DNA from 2 places in the Neobacillus sp. SAB-20_R2A genome. Region 2 is predicted to be linked to the other one. Evidence: predicted binding sites of a transcription regulator. Region 2 holds the regulator's gene; the other holds the start of a gene.
What was found. Region 2 encodes CtsR, which represses protease genes until heat stress. Its sites were predicted from a motif close to ATGGTCAATAAAGGTCAAACA; they were not measured.

Region 1 (10,327 bases), 1.6 Mb from region 2:
AAGCAAAAATGGCGGGAAATTGAGAAAAAATATTTGCCGCATAAGAATTATGATGGCAATGAGTATCTGGAGAACGGCGGTTTCTGGCAGCGTCAGGGACATATTTATAATTCACCGTTCTATTATATTGACTATACGCTTGCGCAAATTTGCGCTTTCCAATTCTGGAAGCGGTCAAGGGAGAATCATCAAGAGGCATGGGCAGACTATGTCAAGCTTTGTAAGCTTGGCGGTTCTATGTCATTTACTAAACTCGTGGAAGCAGCCAATTTAATATCACCATTTAAAACCGGCTGTGTAGAATCTGTTGTTGGTGAAATCGAGAATTGGCTGAATTCGGTTGATGATAAAAATCTATAAAAAAAGCGAAGCCGCAGGGCTTCGCTCAGGCTGTCGAGAAACTATCGACAGCCTTTTATTTTATCCATTTTCTTTTATGATTCACCGCGTTAATTTGTTATAATATTATTAATATATTGCTTTTCAATAAGTCTGTTGATTGGCGTTCCAGGCACTTCGCTTTCCGCGGGCGTGACGGGGAGCCTCCTCGGCGCTACGCTTCTGCGGGGTCTCCCCTGCCCCGTACTCCCGCAGGAGTCTTCGTGCCTTCCGCGCCAATCAACAGGTGTATTCGATTAAGTCCCTCAACTCTAATAAAATCGTTTATCTAAATCAGGAAGAATGCTTTATAGATTTAGAAAGGAAAAAATTGAGCGAAGCTTCGCAGATTCAAAAGAGCTGCAATGGGCTTCGCAATTGCCGGTTACAGGGAGTGAATAATGTAAGAGAACAGGCTCTTCTTACTGCAGCCTGCCAAAATATGAAAAAGGTTGCAACGCACTTATCAAGGATGGAAAATGTGTGCAGCAATACTTAGGTTGATTTGCCTCCCTGTTGATTGGAGCGGAGGGCACTTGACTCCTGCGGGATATAGAGGTCACTGGAGTGGAGACCCCGCAGGCGCCAAAAGCGCCGAGGAGGCTCCAGGAGCTCCCCGCGGAAAGCGAGTGCCCGGAGCGGAAATCAACAGGCCCATTAGCAGGGATAAACATTAAAAGTTTGGTATTTTAGGTTTGGACAAAATAAAAAATTGCCGAGAAAAATACCCTTTCTCGACAATCTGAGCGAAGACGTAGGGCTTCGCTTTTTATTTTTAAACTGTCACCTTTTCAGTGACAACTTTGATTTGGCCATCTTCTAAAATAGCAGAAAGATGTTTAGCATCTGGCTGGTCTAAAATAAAATCAGTAATTTTATCCTCGAGCTGTTCCTGAATGGCACGTCTTAATGGACGAGCACCAAATGAAGGATGGTAGCCAAGTTCTGCTAATTTTCCTTTCGCTTCTACTGAAATGGTTAGTTCAATGTTCTGTTCTTTTAATGTTTCTTGCAACTCAGAAGCCATTAGGTCGACAATAGATAAGATATGCTCTTTATCCAGTGGTTTAAATTCAATGATGCTGTCAAAGCGGTTTAAAAATTCCGGCTTGAAGAAGCTGCCAAGAGAGTCAAGGATGCTAGCTTCTTCCACAGCATTGGATGTTCCAAAGCCAACGTGAATGTTTTTGTGGCCAACGCCGGCATTACTTGTCATGATAATTACGGTGTCCTTAAAGCTTACCACTCTTCCTTGGCTGTCAGTAAGACGTCCGTCCTCAAGTATTTGCAGGAACATATGCATGACGTCAGGATGGGCCTTTTCTATCTCATCCAAGAGAATAATGCTATATGGATTACGGCGGACTTTTTCGGTTAATTGACCAGCCTCCTCATGGCCGACATAACCTGGAGGAGAACCAATTAATTTTGATACGCTGTGTTTTTCCATGTATTCGCTCATATCAAGTCGAATCATCGAATCCTTCGTGCCAAATAATTCTTCTGCAAGAGTCTTAGATAATTCTGTTTTACCAACACCTGTTGGACCGACAAATAAGAAGGACCCGATCGGACGATTTTTTGCTTTTAAACCGGCACGGCTGCGGCGAACAGCTTTTGCGACCTTCTGAACGGCTTGTTCCTGGCCAATAACCTTTTTATTCAAATTCTCTTCCAGTGATTTCATTTTAAACTGCTCGTCTTCTTGAAGTTTACCGACCGGAATCCCAGTTTTTTCTTCAATAATTTTTTGGATATCGGAAACTGAAACAACTGGTCGCTCCGTTTTTGAGGCACTATTTAATGCCTTTTCAAGTTGTGTTTCTTCATCACGAAGCTTTGCTGCCAGTTCATAGTTTTCTTTTTTTAATGCTGTTTCCTTTTTAGCGGCAATTTCCTTAAGACGGGCCTCGATTTGTTCATTATTCCGATAATCTGTAGTTAGATTTAGTTTTGAACCTGATTCATCTAATAAATCTATCGCCTTATCAGGCAGGAAGCGGTCTTGAATATAGCGCTGCGATAAGGTCACACAAGCGTGGACGGCTTCGTCTGAATAATTGACCTCATGAAAGTCCTCATATTTTTTCTGAATCCCTTTAAGGATGGCAATGGCTGCATCTGTATCAGGCTCTTGAACCTGAATAGGCTGGAAGCGGCGTTCTAAGGCTGAATCTTTTTCAATTTGGCGGTATTCTTTTAATGTCGTAGCACCAATAACCTGAAGTTCACCGCGGGCAAGGGCCGGCTTTAAAATATTGCCGGCATCCATAGAGCCTTCAGCAGAGCCTGCACCAACAAGCAGATGGATTTCATCAATGAATAAAATGATGTTTTTCCGCTCCTGCAATTCAGCGATTAACTGCTTCATCCGCTCTTCAAATTGACCGCGGATCCCGGTATTGGCAACTAAAGAAGCTACATCCAATAAATAAACTTCTTTATTTTGCAGTTTGCCTGGTACATCGCCATCGGCAATCTTTAAGGCAAGACCTTCCGCAATTGCCGTTTTACCAACACCAGGTTCACCAATTAACACAGGATTGTTTTTATTTCTTCTGTTTAATACCTCAATGACTCGTTTAATCTCGTGATCACGGCCAATAACCGGGTCAATCAAGCCGGCTTTAGCCATTTGTGTGAGGTTACGGCCAAATTGATCGATAAAGCCGCCGCGGCCGTTTTTATTCTCAACTGCCGGACTAAATTGACCATTTGGAATGTGGCCTTGGGAAAAGTTTTTGCTAGCAAAAAGCTCTTCAAATGGAAAACCGTTGAATGGGTTCTTATTCATTCCAAAGCCTGCACCTAATGCATTTTTCTCCTTTGTATAGCATTCATGGCAAAGTTTCAAATCATGACGCTGCCCATTAACATTCATGTTTAATTGTACATTTGCTTGATTTTGATTACATTTTTGACAAAGCATGTAAACAACCTCCTTGTTATTAGCTTTTATCAATTTGACTTTGACTATATTTGACCTTATGACCATAGTATACTCTGACCTTTTTTGACTTTCAAGTCTTTCGCTTGGTGAAATTTTTTCCATGATAGGAAAATAAGCTTACGAGAAAAAGCTCGTCATTGTTTGTCCCTTTGGTCATATATTTGTGATAAGGGGGAGATGATGTGAAAAAAAGCTGGAATCAAGCTTTTCAAATAGCGGCAGTCTATGTGGGGACTGTTGTTGGAGCAGGATTCGCTACAGGAAAAGAAATCGTGGAATTTTTCTCACGGTTTGGTTTCTTTGGCTTTATAAGTATATTAATGAGCGGCTATCTTTTCGTTGTAATTGGTTCAAAACTGATGAGGATCGCTGCGCAAATTAATGCAAAATCGTACCAGGAATTTAATGATTATTTATTTGGAAAATGGGCTGGAGGCATCATCAATTTTTTTATGCTATTTATGCTGCTTGGGGTAAGTGCCGTTATGCTGGCAGGAGCAGGAGCTGTTTTTGAAGAACAGCTTGGATTGCCAAAAAATGCGGGGGTGTTTATCACCATTTTTTTATCCTATTTGGTGATGCTTGTAGGTACTAAGGGGCTTTTTGCTGTCAATACCTTTGTAGTTCCCTTAATGATTGGGTTTAGTTTGATTTTAATGCTTTTGTCTTTGCAAATGCCAAACTTTTTAGAGCAATTTTTGTATATTCCTCATGCTTCTGATGGGTGGAAAAGCGTTATTGCACCATTTTCGTATGCTGCCTTGAATCTTGGACTTGCTCAAGCGGTACTAGTGCCGATTGCATCAGAAGTGAAGGACGATTGGACGATCAAATGGGGGGGAATTCTTGGTGGTGTGGCTTTGACGGTAATATTAATTGCCAGCCACTTTACATTAATCATGCTCCCAAACCTGGAATTATATGAAATTCCGATGGCCGTTATTATGAGAAATTTAGCCCCGTTTTTCTATTGGATTTTTGTTCTTATCATTTATGGAGAAATTTTTACTTCAGTTATTGGGAATGTTTTTGGTCTCGACCGGCAGTTAAAGCAATATATGCCTGTACCGACGCTAGTTTCTGTAACGGCTATTTTTACAGTATCTTACTTAATTAGCTTGGTGAATTATGGAACACTTTTGTCCTACCTCTATCCGTTGTTCGGTTATATTTGCATGAGTTTTTTTATTCTCCTGTGGATGAAGCCATTTACACCCCCAGAAAGAAATTGAAAAGCAGCTGCTCAGGTCAGCTGCTTTTATGTTAGTGGCAGAAAAATGAACATCATCATGTCAAAAATGATATGAGAAACAATAACGAGGGGCATGCTTTTTTTCCAAAAGTATAAAAACCCCCAGACAAGACCAGAGACGAAGGCAGCGAACATTAGTAAAAAGGACCCCGAATAAATATGGACTGACCCATATAATATAGAGCTAGAAATAATGGCGACGTACGGTTTGAGGTATTTTAACAGTCTTTTTTGGACAAACCCTCTCCAGAACATTTCTTCGCCAGGTGCTGCCACTAAAATTAAGGCTAAATAGTGCCAGAATAACGAAGGGGCAAACCATCTGTACAAACGTCTTACATCTTTTTTAAAGCCTGAATTGGCCATCTCGAACAGCTGATAGCCAATCCAAAACAGCAAATATAATAGCAAACCGGAAATGACACCTAAAAATAAATACTTGATAAAAGTGGCCTCATCTTCCACGTCTCCCTGAAACGTGGAAAAGGCGATTAGTATTAGGATGGAACCGGAAAAAATGTACCAAAATATCGCCTTATCATGAAAAGAAAAAAAGAGTAGGGCATGGGCGATAATCAATCCGGTAATTAGACGTAAATCCAGGGTTCGTTTTAATTCCATAATAGGCTCCTTCGAAGATCATAACTCAATATGTAAAGGAAAAGATTTCAATATACATTTTATCCAATTACGCTGATAAGAATATCTTTAAATGAAAAAAATATAATCGAGAAAGGAGTGAAGAGAATGAGTAAATCACAAAGTCAAAAGGAACGTGAATGGACGGTCAGAAAGCAGGATCAAAATCCTCATGGCAAAGTTAAATCGTTTAAAGAACTTTCAAAGGAAACGGACCAAGGAAAATAAACGGTTTTCCGGTATAAAAAAGAAGAAAAGGCAGTGTGCATTCTGCCTTTTCAAATAATTAGTAAGCGGTTTCTTTAACAACCTTATAATTTTTATGATTAACAACTGTACGCTGATCTAATTCTAAATCACGATAATTATCCATATATGTTAAGTCAACTATTACAGAATTTTCATTCACCTTTTCAACAATCCCTTGTAGTCCGCCGCGAAATTCGATGATATTTCCTACCTCTGCTTTTTTCAAATTTCCTCTCTCCTTTATCTAGCAAACTTAAAAACTATTTAAATAACAGTTTGCACTATTTTTCCAAATTCGTAAAGGTGTTAATGTTACAATTTAGTTAATTTCTTATATGTTTTTGTAAAAAAATTCTGGAAATATAATTAGATTATGGTAACGTTTTCATATTTAGGGATGAAATTAGCTTTAAATTAGGTTTTTACGTTAAAATAAGGAAGTGGAAAGAGGTGCTGAAAAATGAGGGAAGAAACAGTTAACGATATCTTAAATCGTCTTATGAACGGAGAGCTTTCCGAATATTACGTTAACGTTGGGGAATTTATGGATTTCCGTCAGGTGCTGGTAAAAAGAAAAGATTTTAAACACTTCCGCGGCATTGCTCAGCGGAATGGAGATGTTCTCTACCAATATTTAAAAGAGCCGAGAAGTTAAAGGAACGAACCCATTTATAATAGGGTTCTTTTTTTACCAGTATGTTTGGAAAAGTGGAAAAATTTGATAAAATAAAAGGACTACATATATAGAAGAAACTTCCAGGGAGCTGAGGGAATGGCCTTAATAGAAAATATCCAATCATTAAAGCAGGAGATTAGTAAAGTAATTGTCGGAAAAGATTTGGAAGTAGAGTTGATGGCAATTTCTTTATTGTTTAATGGGCATATTTTACTTGAAAGTGTGCCAGGGACGGGGAAGACCATGCTTGCGAAAAGTTTTGCAGCAGCAATTGGCGGACACTTTTCTAGAATCCAGTTTACCTCCGATGTTCTTCCGAGTGATGTCACGGGAATCCAATTTTTTAATCCAAAGGTTCAGGAATTTGAGCTTCGCCCGGGGCCAATAATGGCTAACCTTGTCTTGGCAGATGAGATTAATCGAGCAACTCCGAGAACACAATCCAGTTTATTAGAGGTTATGGAAGAGCGACAGGTCACGATTGACGGTATTACTGTTCCGATTAATGAGCCGTTTATGGTCATCGCAACGCAAAACCCGGTAGAATCCCAGCAAGGGACTTTCCCGTTGCCTGTTGCGCAAATGGACCGTTTTTTTATGAAAATAAAGGTGGGTTATCCTACATTTGAAGAAGAAAAACAGATAATGCATAACGGCCAGGTAAATCCAGGGCAGAATCCAGTCAGTCCCGTTTTTTTTCTTTCTGATCTCGAGGAGTTAAAGAAGGAAGTAAACAAGGTTTACATGACAAACGATATTGAAGATTACCTGCTATCTATTATCAGAAGAACGAGGGAGCACAGCAGTATTGAACTCGGGGTCAGCCCGCGGGGAACATTGGCACTTATGAAAGCTTCTCAAGGGAAAGCTTTTTTAAACGGACGCACCTATGTAACGCCTGCTGATATAAAGTCAGTTGCTCCATTTGTAATCGGACATCGAATCATCCTATCAATCGAAGGGTCGCTAACCAAATCCCAAGAGGAGATTATTTTGGAAATTATCGATTCGGTTCCTGTTCCAGTAGAAGCGGGGGCAAACGGATGAACTGGAACAAATATTCAATAGAGGACCAGGTAATTCCTGGCCTTGTCGGTTTGGCCATTGTTATGATTATAATTGGACTCTATATCCAATCAAAATGGACTCTTTTTTTAGCCGGCTTTTTTCTGGCAATAATCATGTTTAATCGTTATTATTTGAAGAAAGTAGGGAACGGCCTTGTTTTAGAAGATAGAAATGAATTGAATCGCTTTTTTATTGGTGAGGAGGGTAACTGGGACATAGTGTTCAAAAACCATGGGTATCCAATCATTAAAGGGGAATTAAGAGTCTCCTTTGATTCCTATGTAGCTCCCAAAGGAAATGAACAAGAAGATGGGTTTTCTTTGTACGAGGTTAATGTCCCTTTTTCCATTTTTACTAATCAAACAAAACATGTGGAAATTCCATTTACGGCAATCAAAAGAGGCATTGCTCGGATTCGCAAAATCGAATACCGTCTCCCAAGTTTAATTGGGTTTGGGGAAATGGTGTTAGAGTCCAGATTTCTGTTAAAACAACAGGCTGTTGTTTATCCATCCACCTTACCGGTAAAAGGTTTAATGGAACAAAAGACAATCCGACAAGGACATAATGCCGTTCCCTTTTCTGTTTTTGAGGAGCGCCTCGGTCCGTTAGGAACTCGGGACTATGTTTCAACCGACAGCTTTAACCGAATTCATTGGAAAGCAAGTGCTAGAAAGCAAATTTTACAAACGAAACTTTATGAAAAAATTTCTGAAACGGGCTGCGTAATCGGCCTGAATATTTCTAATGGGCATTCCATTACCGGTGATCTTGAAACATACATAAGTGCGATTGCAGAATTTGCGTATTATGCCTATCAACAGCAATTCCCTTTTTCTTTATGTATCAACGTTCGAACAGCAGGGAGCACACCTTTTCTTTATTTGCCCAAAGGGGAGGGAAAAGAGCATTTACAAAAGGTTCTGGAAACCCTTTCCTCCGTCAGTTCACTTAATACAACTTTGCCCTATCATCAGCTTGTTTCATTCTATCAGCGCCATTTCGCAAGACAGCCCTTTTTTATTCATCTCGGAGTCAGGACTGAGGAAACAAATAGGCTGCTATTAAATGAAGCGCAAAAAGGTGTGAGATTAATGGAATTGACGTTAGCAGGGGAAGATTGCCTTTTTGGTGAGTTGGAAATTCAAAAAGAAAGAAGGCTGCCACTATGATGTATCGAATTGCAGCCGCGTCCTCACATTTTATATTAGAAATAATCATTGCTAATTTATTCCTGTTTTTATTTTTTATCGGTCAAAAAAGGTTTCCGCCTATTTTGCTGTTTTCTTCTTTAGGCTTTATCAGCATTATTTTATTTTTCATATTGCTAGAAAGGTTTGCAAATAAGGGGAAATGGCTTTTTTTAGTCATCATCTTGCCGGCCATCGTCATCATCGGTCATCTTAAGGGGCTGTCTCTTTTTTTCGCATCGGTAATAGGTTTGTTTGTTTTTTGGCGAGGAATTTCCATTTATGATGAAAGTTCAGGGCTTTCAAAAACCATATTGTTATTTTTTTCATTTACTCTTGGGATTATCGCCCTTGTGTATTCCGCAATGATTTCCTATCCATATCAAAATGCGATTATTTCTCAAATTATCCTTTTTATTGTCGTCATCATAACGGACGGTTTCTGTAGGAAGTGGTCTGCAGTTACCAATGACAAAGCGAAATTTGCCTTTTATTTTTTTAGAATAATGGCAAGTGTGACAGTGATTGGAATTGCCTTTATGTTCTTATTAAAATATATTCAGCTGATTTTCTCGAGTATTTTGCAAGGTATTGTTTTTCTATTTTCAGGCCTTGCAGTCCCTGTGATACGCTTTATCGAATTTGCTCTATCCTTATTTGGCAGCAGCGACTATAAACCTACCACAAAGGTTGGGGAAGGTACAAACGAGGGATTTGACTATCAGCCAAGATCCTTCGAAGTAACGGAAAATGTTTTATATTTTCTTGCTCTCTGCACTGTAGTTGGGTTTGTCATATATTTGCTTCGAAAGAAATCAAGACTGAAGGAATCAGGCAGTCATTTTCATCATTCCATGATTATTTCGGAAGGTGAGCCTGGCGGAGTATTCACCTCCATTTTTAAAAGAAAGGCAGTGCCGCCGGATGATTTTATTCGAAAGGAAATTTTTCGGCTGGAAAAATTTGCGCAGCGTTTGCGTTTAGGGCGAGCAGCAAACGAGACGCTTAAAGAGTGGCGGCAGAGGACTGGACTTCATTTGTCAAATGAAACCATTCAAATTTATGAAAGGGTACGCTATGGCGGAGATGAAGCTTCTATTGAGGATAAGAACTATGTTCAACAGGAAGCACAAACATTAAAATTGCAACTGAAGGAAATACGAAAAGAACAAAAAAAGCAGACATTTAAAACTAGTAGGTGAACTTAAATACGATGAAACAAAAAATCTTGCCGGCCTCTGGAAACATGAAGGAATTTGAACAGTTTTTAAAAAGTCCGTACGAAATTGGGGTTTTTTTAGATATGCATATTGCCCAGCTGAAAAATATTAATCAAATGGCCAACCAATCTCGGAAAAAAATGATCTACCATGTTGACTTAATTCATGGCATTAAAAATGATGAATATGCAACGGAATATATTTGCCAGGAGTTCAAGCCGTACGGACTTATTTCCACAAAGGCTGGAGTGATCCAGAAAGCCAAGCAAAAGGGAGTCATCGCGGTTCAGAGGATTTTTTTAATTGACAGCCACGCCCTTGAAAAAAGCTATAAGCTAATCGAAAAAACCCAGCCGGATTATATTGAAGTTCTTCCAGGGGCAATGCCGTGGATGATTAAAGAAGTGAAAGAACGCATTAATATCCCGATTTTTGCAGGCGGACTAATTCGAACAGCAGATGAGATCGAAAATGCCCTAAATGCAGGCGCCAGTGCAATAACAACCTCAAAAAGAGAACTCTGGAACCTATTTGAAAAAATAGGTTGACACCGTTTTCAGAACTTTATATACTCAATTTAACAAGTTAATATTTTGTGACGGAGATAAGGAGAAACACAGTTGGTCGTTTAATGCGGCTAGTTTGTGGTTCTCCTTTTTTGAATGTGAGGTGTAAGTATGGAAAAGTATATTTTATCGCTAGATC
Region 2 (10,327 bases):
TACGTAACAGAATCCTCAAATTCTAAAATACTTAAATTGGTAATGCTTTGCTCTAGGACGGATTTATATTTTTCCAGTGTTTGAATGGCCTGATTCGCCTTTGTTAAAATGACAGCTATGTCCTTGAGGGCATAACGAAAATTCCCCTGATACAAAGTAATAACATTTCTTCTTTGGGAAATTGCAATCACAAGCGCTTTTGTCTGCTTGGCGACCCGTTCGGCTGTTCTGTGCCGCATCCCCGTTTCCGTAGAGGCGATATCAGTATCTGGGGCAAGCTGGGCGTTAGCAATCAAAATTTTATTTCCGGTTTCATTTAAGATGATTGCCCCGTCCATTTTCGCCAATTCATATAAAAAGCTTGGTGAAAAGGAACAATTAATTTCAAATCCCCCGTCGACTATCGCTTTTACTTTTTCGTTATAGCCAATCACAATCAACCCTCCGGTATTGGCCCGTAAAACATTATCAAGTCCTTCTCGAATCGGGGTACCCGGTGCAATTAACTGTACTACATCATGAATGGATAGTTCCCCTGATCTCTTATTGTCCATCCGCTACCCTCCCAAAGCCGCCTTCAGCGCCTCGCTGACCGACGAAACACCGATGAGTTCGACACCTATTGGCCCATTCCAGCCACTAAGATTATTAGCTGGCAGGATAACCCGCTCAAATCCCATTTTGGCAGCCTCCTGAACACGCTGCTCGATTCTTGAAACCCGTCTCACTTCTCCCGTTAAGCCGACCTCCCCAATAATACAATCTGTCGGCCTTGTTGGTTTGTCCCTAAAACTTGAAGCAATGCTTACGGCAATCGCCAAATCAATGGCCGGTTCATCCAATTTCACTCCGCCGGCAACCTTTAAATAGGCATCTTGATTGGCGAGGAGCATTCCGACCCGCTTCTCTAGAACAGCCATTAAGAGCGGTACTCGGTTGTGGTCAATCCCTGTTGCCATCCTTCTCGGATTCCCAAAGCTGGTGGGCGAAATAAGTGCTTGGATTTCCACAAGAACAGGCCGGGTCCCTTCCATCGAAGCGACAACAGTCGATCCTGCCGCACCTCTAGAGCGCTCCTCCAAAAAAATTTCCGATGGATTTTCGACCTCTTCAAGGCCAAATTCCTTCATTTCAAAAATTCCCATTTCATTTGTGGATCCAAAGCGGTTTTTTACAGCACGTAAAATTCGATAGGTATGGTGTCTTTCACCCTCAAAATAAAGGACCGTATCCACCATATGCTCGAGCAGCCTAGGACCGGCAATCGACCCTTCTTTTGTAACATGCCCGACAATAAAGATGGCAATGCCTTTCGTTTTGCCAATTCTCATTAATTCAGCCGTACATTCGCGAACCTGAGAAACACTACCGGGTGCTGAGGTAACCTCCGGGTGGTAAACCGTTTGGATGGAATCGATAATGACAAAGCTTGGATTTGTGCTTTCAATGGTCCTGTTAATTTCCTCAAGGTTTGTCTCCGCATATACCATTAAATTTGGCGAGGCGATGTTCAGCCGTTCCGCCCGAAGCTTGGTTTGCCGTAAGGATTCCTCACCGGATATGTACAATACTTGATGATCCTTATTTGCTAGCTGTGAAGATACTTGCAGAAGAAGCGTTGATTTTCCGATGCCCGGGTCGCCGCCAATTAATACTAATGACCCCTTAACAACTCCGCCGCCAAGAACGCGGTTCAATTCCTTTAAGTCAGTATGGATTCTCGGCTCGCTGACCGTTTCAATCGAAGTAATCGGAACCGGTTTAGAAAGAATGCCTGAACCGCCCTGAGAATGGGCAAATGCTCCCCGTCTTTGCGCCCCGGTAACCTCTACTTCTTCGACCATTCGATTCCAGCCGCCGCATCCTGGGCATTTTCCCATCCATTTTGGTGACTCATATCCGCAGTCCTGACACATGAATTTTGTTTTTCGCTTTACCATTCTTGCTCTTCCTCTCTGTGCGAAAAAGACGTTCCCTTACATGGAAAAAGAGGTACACGATTTAACATTATTTACGTGTACCTCCCTTAGTTGGTTTCATCTTACATAATTATTTTGCCAAACTCGTTTGCTCAGCTGATCTGACGACAAATTCACCATTCTCGACGTCAATAACAGCAAGCTGGCCGGTCAATAAATTCCCTTTTAGCAGCTCTTCCGACAGGCGGTCTTCAATATGTTTTTGAATGGCCCGTTTAAGCGGTCTTGCCCCATATTCAGGGTCATAGCCTTCTTCGGAAATTTTCCCTTTTGCCGCCGGAGTTAGTTCGATTTCTATTTTTTGTTCCTTTAATCGCTTAATTAACTGATCAGATAGTAATGTAACAATTTCCTCCAAATGCTTTTTCTCAAGTGCATGGAAGACGATTATTTCATCAATCCGGTTCAGGAATTCAGGACGGAATGCTTTCTTCAGCTCTTCCATAACTTTGCCCTTCATGTCTTTGTAGTCCTGGGCAGAATCCTGGATATTAAAGCCGACATACTTATTCCGCTTCAGGGCTTCCGCACCGACGTTAGATGTCATAATCAGAACTGTATTGCGGAAATCGACTGTTCTTCCCTTCGAGTCGGTTAAGCGGCCATCTTCCAATACCTGGAGCAGGATATTAAACACATCTGGGTGCGCCTTTTCAATTTCATCCAAAAGGACAACTGAATATGGCTTTCTGCGGACTTTCTCGGTTAATTGTCCGCCCTCCTCATATCCTACATAGCCTGGAGGGGAACCGACAAGGCGGGATGTCGAATGCTTCTCCATATATTCCGACATATCGATCCGGATCATCGCATCCTCATCGCCAAACATTGCCTCAGCAAGGGCACGGGCTAATTCTGTTTTCCCGACCCCGGTTGGTCCAAGGAAGATAAAGGAGCCAATCGGCCGCTTTGGATCTTTTAATCCTGCTCTCGCACGGCGGACCGCTTTGGATACAGCCAAAACTGCCTCTTCTTGACCAATCACGCGAGAATGCAAGATTTCTTCTAAGTTAAGCAGTCTCGCTGTTTCTGTTTCTGCAAGTTTAGAAACCGGAATTCCCGTCCAGCTCGATACAACGCTGGCAATATCCTCAACTGTTACTTGATTATTTTCTTTGCCCTGCTTTTCCTTCCAGCTTTTCTTCGTTTCTTCAAGCTGCTCACGCAGGCGCTGCTCTGAATCCCTTAATGATGCCGCCTTTTCGAATTCCTGGCTTTGCACGGCTGCATCCTTTTCCTTCCGCACTTCCTCGAGCTTCACTTCCAGCTCTTTTAAGTTTGGCGGAGTGGTATAGGAACGAAGACGAACCTTAGACCCTGCTTCGTCGATTAAATCAATCGCTTTATCAGGCAGGAAACGGTCTGAGATATAACGGTCGGAAAGCTTTACCGCTGCTTCAATCGCCTCATCGGTAATGGAGACACGATGGTGGGCTTCATAGCGGTCACGCAGCCCTTCTAAAATTTGAACGGATTCTTCCGCAGTCGGCTCATCCACCCTAATCGGCTGGAAGCGGCGCTCTAAGGCAGCATCCTTTTCGATATATTTGCGGTATTCATCAAGGGTTGTCGCCCCGATACATTGCAGCTCGCCACGGGCAAGCGATGGTTTTAAAATATTGGAAGCATCAATGGCACCTTCCGCCCCGCCAGCACCGATTAATGTGTGCAATTCATCAATGAACAGGATGATATTTCCGGCTTGGCGGATTTCATCCATTACTTTTTTCAGACGGTCTTCAAACTCGCCGCGATACTTGGTTCCCGCAACTACTGTTCCCATATCAAGTGTCATGACACGCTTATCGCGAAGGATCTCTGGCACCTCATTATTGACAATCTGCTGGGCAAGGCCTTCCGCAATAGCTGTTTTACCAACCCCAGGCTCGCCAATCAATACCGGGTTGTTTTTAGTCCGGCGGCTCAGCACCTCGATTACACGCTGAATTTCCTTGCTGCGGCCAATCACTGGGTCAAGGCTGCCTTCCCTGGCGATGGCTGTTAAATCTCTTGCCAGGCTGTCAAGTGTAGGCGTATTGGCACTGGCAGATGCTCCGCCATGCTGCCCGCCGCTCTCATTGCTGCCTAATAATTGCAATACCTGCTGGCGCGCTTTATTCAAGCTTACCCCAAGGTTATTAAGGACTCGGGCTGCCACCCCTTCTCCCTCACGGATCAGTCCAAGCAGAATATGCTCTGTCCCGACATAGGAATGTCCTAGTTTGCGTGCTTCATCCATTGAAAGTTCAATTACCTTTTTGGCTCTCGGAGTGTAGTGAATAATCTGTGAGGCTTCCTGCCCTTTGCCAATTAAATTTTCCACTTCTTTTTGAATCTTATCTGAGCCTAATCCAAGTCCATAAAGAGCTTTAGCTGCAATCCCTTCACCCTCGCGGATTAATCCCAATAAAATATGCTCAGTTCCTATGTTGTTATGCCCAAGACGAATTGCTTCTTCCTGTGCTAAAGCTAGAACCTTTTGTGCTCTTTCAGTAAAACGGCCGAACATCATACTATCACTCCTCACCAATATTTTTAGATTCCATTATAAAACGTTCCCGAATTAATGCCGCCCGCCTTATGTCTCTTTCATGCGGTCTTAATGGTCCTCCAGCATATTGCTGAAGAAAACCAGGCTGCGTTAAAATCATCAATTCATTTAAGATGTTCTTTGATACATAATTTATATATCCCATATCTATTCCAAGACGAACATCCGATAAACACTTTGCAGCTTCCTTCGTTTCAATAATCCGGCTGTTGGTTAGGACCCCTAGGGACCTGAACACCCTGTCTTCTAATTGTATGTTCGAAGTTTTGCGTAATGCTTCACGTGCCGACCTTTCTTGTGAAATTAACTGGCTGACAACCCCCATTAAATCGCGGCACATGTCTTCTTCAGATTTTCCAAGGGTAATTTGATTGGAAATTTGAAAAATATTGCCGAGTGCTTCACTTCCTTCACCGTAAATTCCCCGAACCACAAACCCTAATTGATTGATGGCTGGAATAATCCGGTTAATCTGCTGTGTTAAAATTAAACCCGGCAAATGCATCATCACCGATGCCCGAAGGCCAGTGCCGACATTTGTTGGACAGCTTGTTAAATAGCCGTATTTTTCATCAAAAGCATACTGGAGATGACCTTCAAGCCAATCGTCAATTTCATTGGCAGCATCTAATGCTTCTTTTAGCTGCAGCCCAGGAAATAGGCATTGAATCCGTATATGATCCTCTTCATTAATCATTATACTAACTTCTTCATTTTCGGATAATAAAACGGCACCATATGGTGAATCCTCTGCCAATTGCGGGCTGATTAGATGTTTTTCAACCAAGACCCTCTTTTGCAGCGGCTGCATCTCATCTATTTTCAGCAATTCCAAATGCCCAAAGTTTCGGAGGCTGGAAGTTTCCAAAATGCCCTCCAGCTCATTAATAACCTGTTTAGCTTCCTCATGTGAAAAAAGAGTTGGGAATTTATATGCTTCCAAGTTTCGCGCCAAGCGAATTCTCGAGCTGAGGACAATATCGGATTCAGGCCCTTCCTCACTCATCCAGGAGCTGACCGCTTGATTTAAAAAACGTTCGAGCGACACCGTTATTCCCCTCCCTCATGACCAGCCGCTAATTTTTTCTCCAGCTGACGGATTTCATCGCGGATGGTTGCGGCCTTTTCAAATTCTTCATGGATAATAGATTCTCTTAACAAGTTTTTCAGTTCATCAATTTGCTTGCGGAGATAAATGGCCCCGCCAACTCTTTTTGGAATTTTCCCGTTATGGGTCCAATTTCCGCCATGAAGCCGCCTTAGAACAGGTTTTAATTGTTCTTTAAAGGTCTCATAGCAGTGGGAACAGCCGAAGCGTCCTACTTTCAAAAACTGTGGAAATGTCATGGAACAATGGTGGCATTGCAGGATTTCTGCCTGTTGAAACGGGCTCTCGGTTGGCTGTTGAAATGCCGGGTCGAAATTTAATAAACCTGCTAATAAATTATTAAAAGAAAACCCTGATTCACCATTAAAAATAAACATATCGCCCTTTTCCTGAGCACACTTTTCACAAAGGTGCACTTCCGTCTTTTCACCATTAATAATTTTTGTAAAATGGAGTGCCGCAGGCCTTTGATTACATTCTTGGCAAATCATACTTTCACCCTCTGGCTATATTATTTATATTTCAAAGATGTTAACATTGCCTTTAACATTCTTGCTCTTAATTCATCCCGGTATGGAAGTTCAATATACAAAACAGATCGGTCAATTACGCTTAACATGATTTTAGCCTCTCTTTTTGTAATAATCTCTTCCTGAATAAGCCGGCCAATCACATCCTCCGCACTTGCCTGACTGCAACGGCTATGGATAAGTGACAGCAAATGGTCAATCAATTGGGCCGAATCATGAGACTGCACCTTAATAATCCGGATATATCCGCCCCCGCCCCGTTTGCTTTCCACGACATACCCCCGTTCAATCGTGAATCGGGTGTTAATGACATAGTTAATTTGTGAAGGAACACATTGAAATTTATCAGCAACCTCGCTGCGTTTGATTTCCACAATATCTTCTTCACTCATATCCAAAACCTGCTTCAGATATTTCTCGATAATATCGGAGATGTTTCTCATCTTCCCACCCCCTTGCACCATCTGACTTTGACTATATTTGACATTAATTATACTCAATTTTATTTCCAGATGCAACGATTCACTATTATATGATTTTCTCCAAATCTCGCGGTTGCGAAACCTATGATTGATGGGAAAAAACTACTAAATTTGAAGGATTGTGATGCATAGGGACGGTTCTTGTGCATCATTCGCACTTTACAACACAAAAAAGACAACCATTTTCAGGTTGTCTTTTTATTTGCCCGGCAGCGTCCTACTCTCACAGGGACTTGCGTCCCAACTACCATCGGCGCTGAGAAGCTTAACTTCCGTGTTCGGGATGGGAACGGGTGTGACCTTCTCGCCATTGCTACCGGACCTATTGAATTAGAGGTTTCATTCCCTCAAAACTAGATAACGCAGAAGAAGTTTAGTAAAAACGAGTTCACCTTATTACTTTGATAATTGTCTAGCTCCAGCGTCCAGCAACTAGTGTCCTTCGGTCTTTTCCCTACGATAAGTCAACATCGATTCGCTAGCGCTCATCGTGTTTCCTTTATCTCAGTCAAAGCCCTCCAGGCCATACGTTGCTAACCGGCCGCTTCCGCTTTTCGATTTTGGTTAAGTCCTCGATCGATTAGTATCAGTCAGCTCCACACGTCACCGCGCTTCCACCTCTGACCTATCAACCTGATCATCTTTCAGGGATCTTACTAGCTTGACGCTATGGGAAATCTCATCTCGAGGGGGGCTTCATGCTTAGATGCTTTCAGCACTTATCCCGTCCGCACATAGCTACCCAGCGATGCCTTTGGCAAGACAACTGGTACACCAGCGGTGCGTCCATCCCGGTCCTCTCGTACTAAGGACAGCTCCTCTCAAATTTCCTGCGCCCACGACGGATAGGGACCGAACTGTCTCACGACGTTCTGAACCCAGCTCGCGTACCGCTTTAATGGGCGAACAGCCCAACCCTTGGGACCGACTACAGCCCCAGGATGCGATGAGCCGACATCGAGGTGCCAAACCTCCCCGTCGATGTGGACTCTTGGGGGAGATAAGCCTGTTATCCCCAGGGTAGCTTTTATCCGTTGAGCGATGGCCCTTCCATGCGGAACCACCGGATCACTAAGCCCGACTTTCGTCCCTGCTCGACTTGTAGGTCTCGCAGTCAAGCTCCCTTGTGCCTTTACACTCTGCGAATGATTTCCAACCATTCTGAGGGAACCTTTGGGCGCCTCCGTTACACTTTAGGAGGCGACCGCCCCAGTCAAACTGCCCACCTGACACTGTCTCCCACCCCGATGAGGGGTGCGGGTTAGAATTTCAATACAGCCAGGGTAGTATCCCACCGACGCCTCCACCGAAGCTGGCGCTCCGGTTTCTCAGGCTCCTACCTATCCTGTACAAGCTGTACCAAAATTCAATATCAGGCTACAGTAAAGCTCCATGGGGTCTTTCCGTCCTGTCGCGGGTAACCTGCATCTTCACAGGTACTATAATTTCACCGAGTCTCTCGTTGAGACAGTGCCCAGATCGTTACGCCTTTCGTGCGGGTCGGAACTTACCCGACAAGGAATTTCGCTACCTTAGGACCGTTATAGTTACGGCCGCCGTTTACTGGGGCTTCGATTCAGAGCTTCGCTTGCGCTAACCCCTCCTCTTAACCTTCCAGCACCGGGCAGGCGTCAGCCCCTATACTTCGCCTTGCGGCTTTGCAGAGACCTGTGTTTTTGCTAAACAGTCGCCTGGGCCTATTCACTGCGGCTCTTCGGGGCTATTCACCCCAAAAAGCACCCCTTCTCCCGAAGTTACGGGGTCATTTTGCCGAGTTCCTTAACGAGAGTTCTCTCGCTCACCTTAGGATTCTCTCCTCGCCTACCTGTGTCGGTTTGCGGTACGGGCACCTTTTATCTCGCTAGAGGCTTTTCTTGGCAGTGTGGAATCAGGAACTTCGGTACTATAATTCCCTCGGCATCACAGCTCAGCCTTAAGGTGAACGGATTTTCCTATTCACCAGCCTAACTGCTTGCACGCACATATCCAGCAGTGCGCTTACCCTATCCTCCTGCGTCCCCCCATCACTCAAACGATAAAGAGGTGGTACAGGAATATCAACCTGTTGTCCATCGCCTACGCCTTTCGGCCTCGGCTTAGGTCCCGACTAACCCTGAGCGGACGAGCCTTCCTCAGGAAACCTTAGGCATACGGTGGATGAGATTCTCACTCATCTTTCGCTACTCATACCGGCATTCTCACTTCTAAGCGCTCCACCAGTCCTTACGGTCTAGCTTCAACGCCCTTAGAACGCTCTCCTACCGCGGACACCACAAGGTGTCCACCCACAGCTTCGGTGATACGTTTAGCCCCGGTACATTTTCGGCGCAGAGTCACTCGACCAGTGAGCTATTACGCACTCTTTAAATGGTGGCTGCTTCTAAGCCAACATCCTGGTTGTCTAAGCAACTCCACATCCTTTTCCACTTAACGTATACTTTGGGACCTTAGCTGGTGGTCTGGGCTGTTTCCCTTTTGACTACGGATCTTATCACTCGCAGTCTGACTCCCACGGATAAGTCATTGGCATTCGGAGTTTGTCTGAATTCGGTAACCCGATGAGGGCCCCTAGTCCAAACAGTGCTCTACCTCCAAGACTCTAACTACGTGAGGCTAGCCCTAAAGCTATTTCGGAGAGAACCAGCTATCTCCAAGTTCGATTGGAATTTCTCCGCTACCCACACCTCATCCCCGCACTTTTCAACGTGCGTGGGTTCGGGCCTCCATCCAGTGTTACCTGGACTTCACCCTGGACATGGGTAGATCACCTGGTTTCGGGTCTACGACTACATACTAATTCGCCCTATTCAGACTCGCTTTCGCTGCGGCTCCGTCTCTTCAACTTAACCTCGCATGCAATCGTAACTCGCCGGTTCATTCTACAAAAGGCACGCCATCACCCATGAACGGGCTCTGACTACTTGTAGGCACACGGTTTCAGGATCTCTTTCACTCCCCTTCCGGGGTGCTTTTCACCTTTCCCTCACGGTACTGGTTCACTATCGGTCACTAGGGAGTATTTAGCCTTGGGAGATGGTCCTCCCTGCTTCCGACCGGATTTCACGTGTCCGGCCGTACTCAGGATCCACTCAGGAGGGAACGAAGTTTCAACTACAGGGCTTTTACCTTCTATGGCTGGCCTTTCCAGACCGCTTCATCTACCCCGTTCCTTTGTAACTCCATGTTGAGTGTCCTACAACCCCGAAAGGCAAGCCTTTCGGTTTGGGCTGTTCCCGTTTCGCTCGCCGCTACTCAGGGAATCGCGTTTGCTTTCTCTTCCTCCGGGTACTTAGATGTTTCAGTTCCCCGGGTCTGCCTTCAATACCCTATGTATTCAGGTAAAGATACTGCTCCATTACGAACAGTGGGTTTCCCCATTCGGAAATCTCCGGATCGGCGCTTACTTACAGCTCCCCGAAGCATATCGGTGTTAGTCCCGTCCTTCATCGGCTCCTAGTGCCAAGGCATTCACCGTGCGCCCTTTCTAACTTAACCTAAAAGGTTTTTACTCTTAAAAATAAGAGAGAAAAACTAAAATGGCGATTACTCGGTTCTTACTTGGTTACTTCTTCTTTTACGATTATCTAGTTTTCAAGGAACAAAAAGTTTTGAGAGATAATTCCCTCAAAACTAAACAAACAAGAAACAATCAAACAAACATGTATTGTCTGGCTCAT

Region 1: V5M37_RS08415 (ATP-dependent Clp protease ATP-binding subunit) is a predicted target of CtsR. The motif match lies at 3,379-3,399, and genes of this name have one in related genera.

The regions. Positions count from the first base shown of each region.
Region 1 is NZ_CP145895.1:1,688,655-1,698,981, forward strand. It holds gene V5M37_RS08405 (M3 family oligoendopeptidase) at 1-360, shown strand, start outside; partial or broken gene V5M37_RS08410 (transposase) at 688-877, shown strand; gene V5M37_RS08415 (ATP-dependent Clp protease ATP-binding subunit) at 1,154-3,307, opposite strand; gene V5M37_RS08420 (GerAB/ArcD/ProY family transporter) at 3,511-4,560, shown strand; gene V5M37_RS08425 (lysostaphin resistance A-like protein) at 4,587-5,201, opposite strand; gene V5M37_RS08430 (DUF6254 family protein) at 5,328-5,447, shown strand; gene V5M37_RS08435 (YkvS family protein) at 5,506-5,694, opposite strand; gene V5M37_RS08440 (hypothetical protein) at 5,929-6,123, shown strand; gene V5M37_RS08445 (AAA family ATPase) at 6,241-7,191, shown strand; gene V5M37_RS08450 (DUF58 domain-containing protein) at 7,188-8,384, shown strand; gene V5M37_RS08455 (hypothetical protein) at 8,381-9,604, shown strand; gene V5M37_RS08460 (glycerol-3-phosphate responsive antiterminator) at 9,616-10,170, shown strand; gene glpK (glycerol kinase GlpK) at 10,300-10,327, shown strand, end outside.
Region 2 is NZ_CP145895.1:93,507-103,833, reverse strand. It holds gene disA (DNA integrity scanning diadenylate cyclase DisA) at 1-554, opposite strand, end outside; gene radA (DNA repair protein RadA) at 558-1,940, opposite strand; gene clpC (ATP-dependent protease ATP-binding subunit ClpC) at 2,050-4,491, opposite strand; gene V5M37_RS00525 (protein arginine kinase) at 4,496-5,578, opposite strand; gene V5M37_RS00520 (UvrB/UvrC motif-containing protein) at 5,581-6,129, opposite strand; gene V5M37_RS00515 (CtsR family transcriptional regulator) at 6,150-6,611, opposite strand; rRNA gene rrf (5S ribosomal RNA) at 6,855-6,971, opposite strand; rRNA gene V5M37_RS00505 (23S ribosomal RNA) at 7,211-10,145, opposite strand.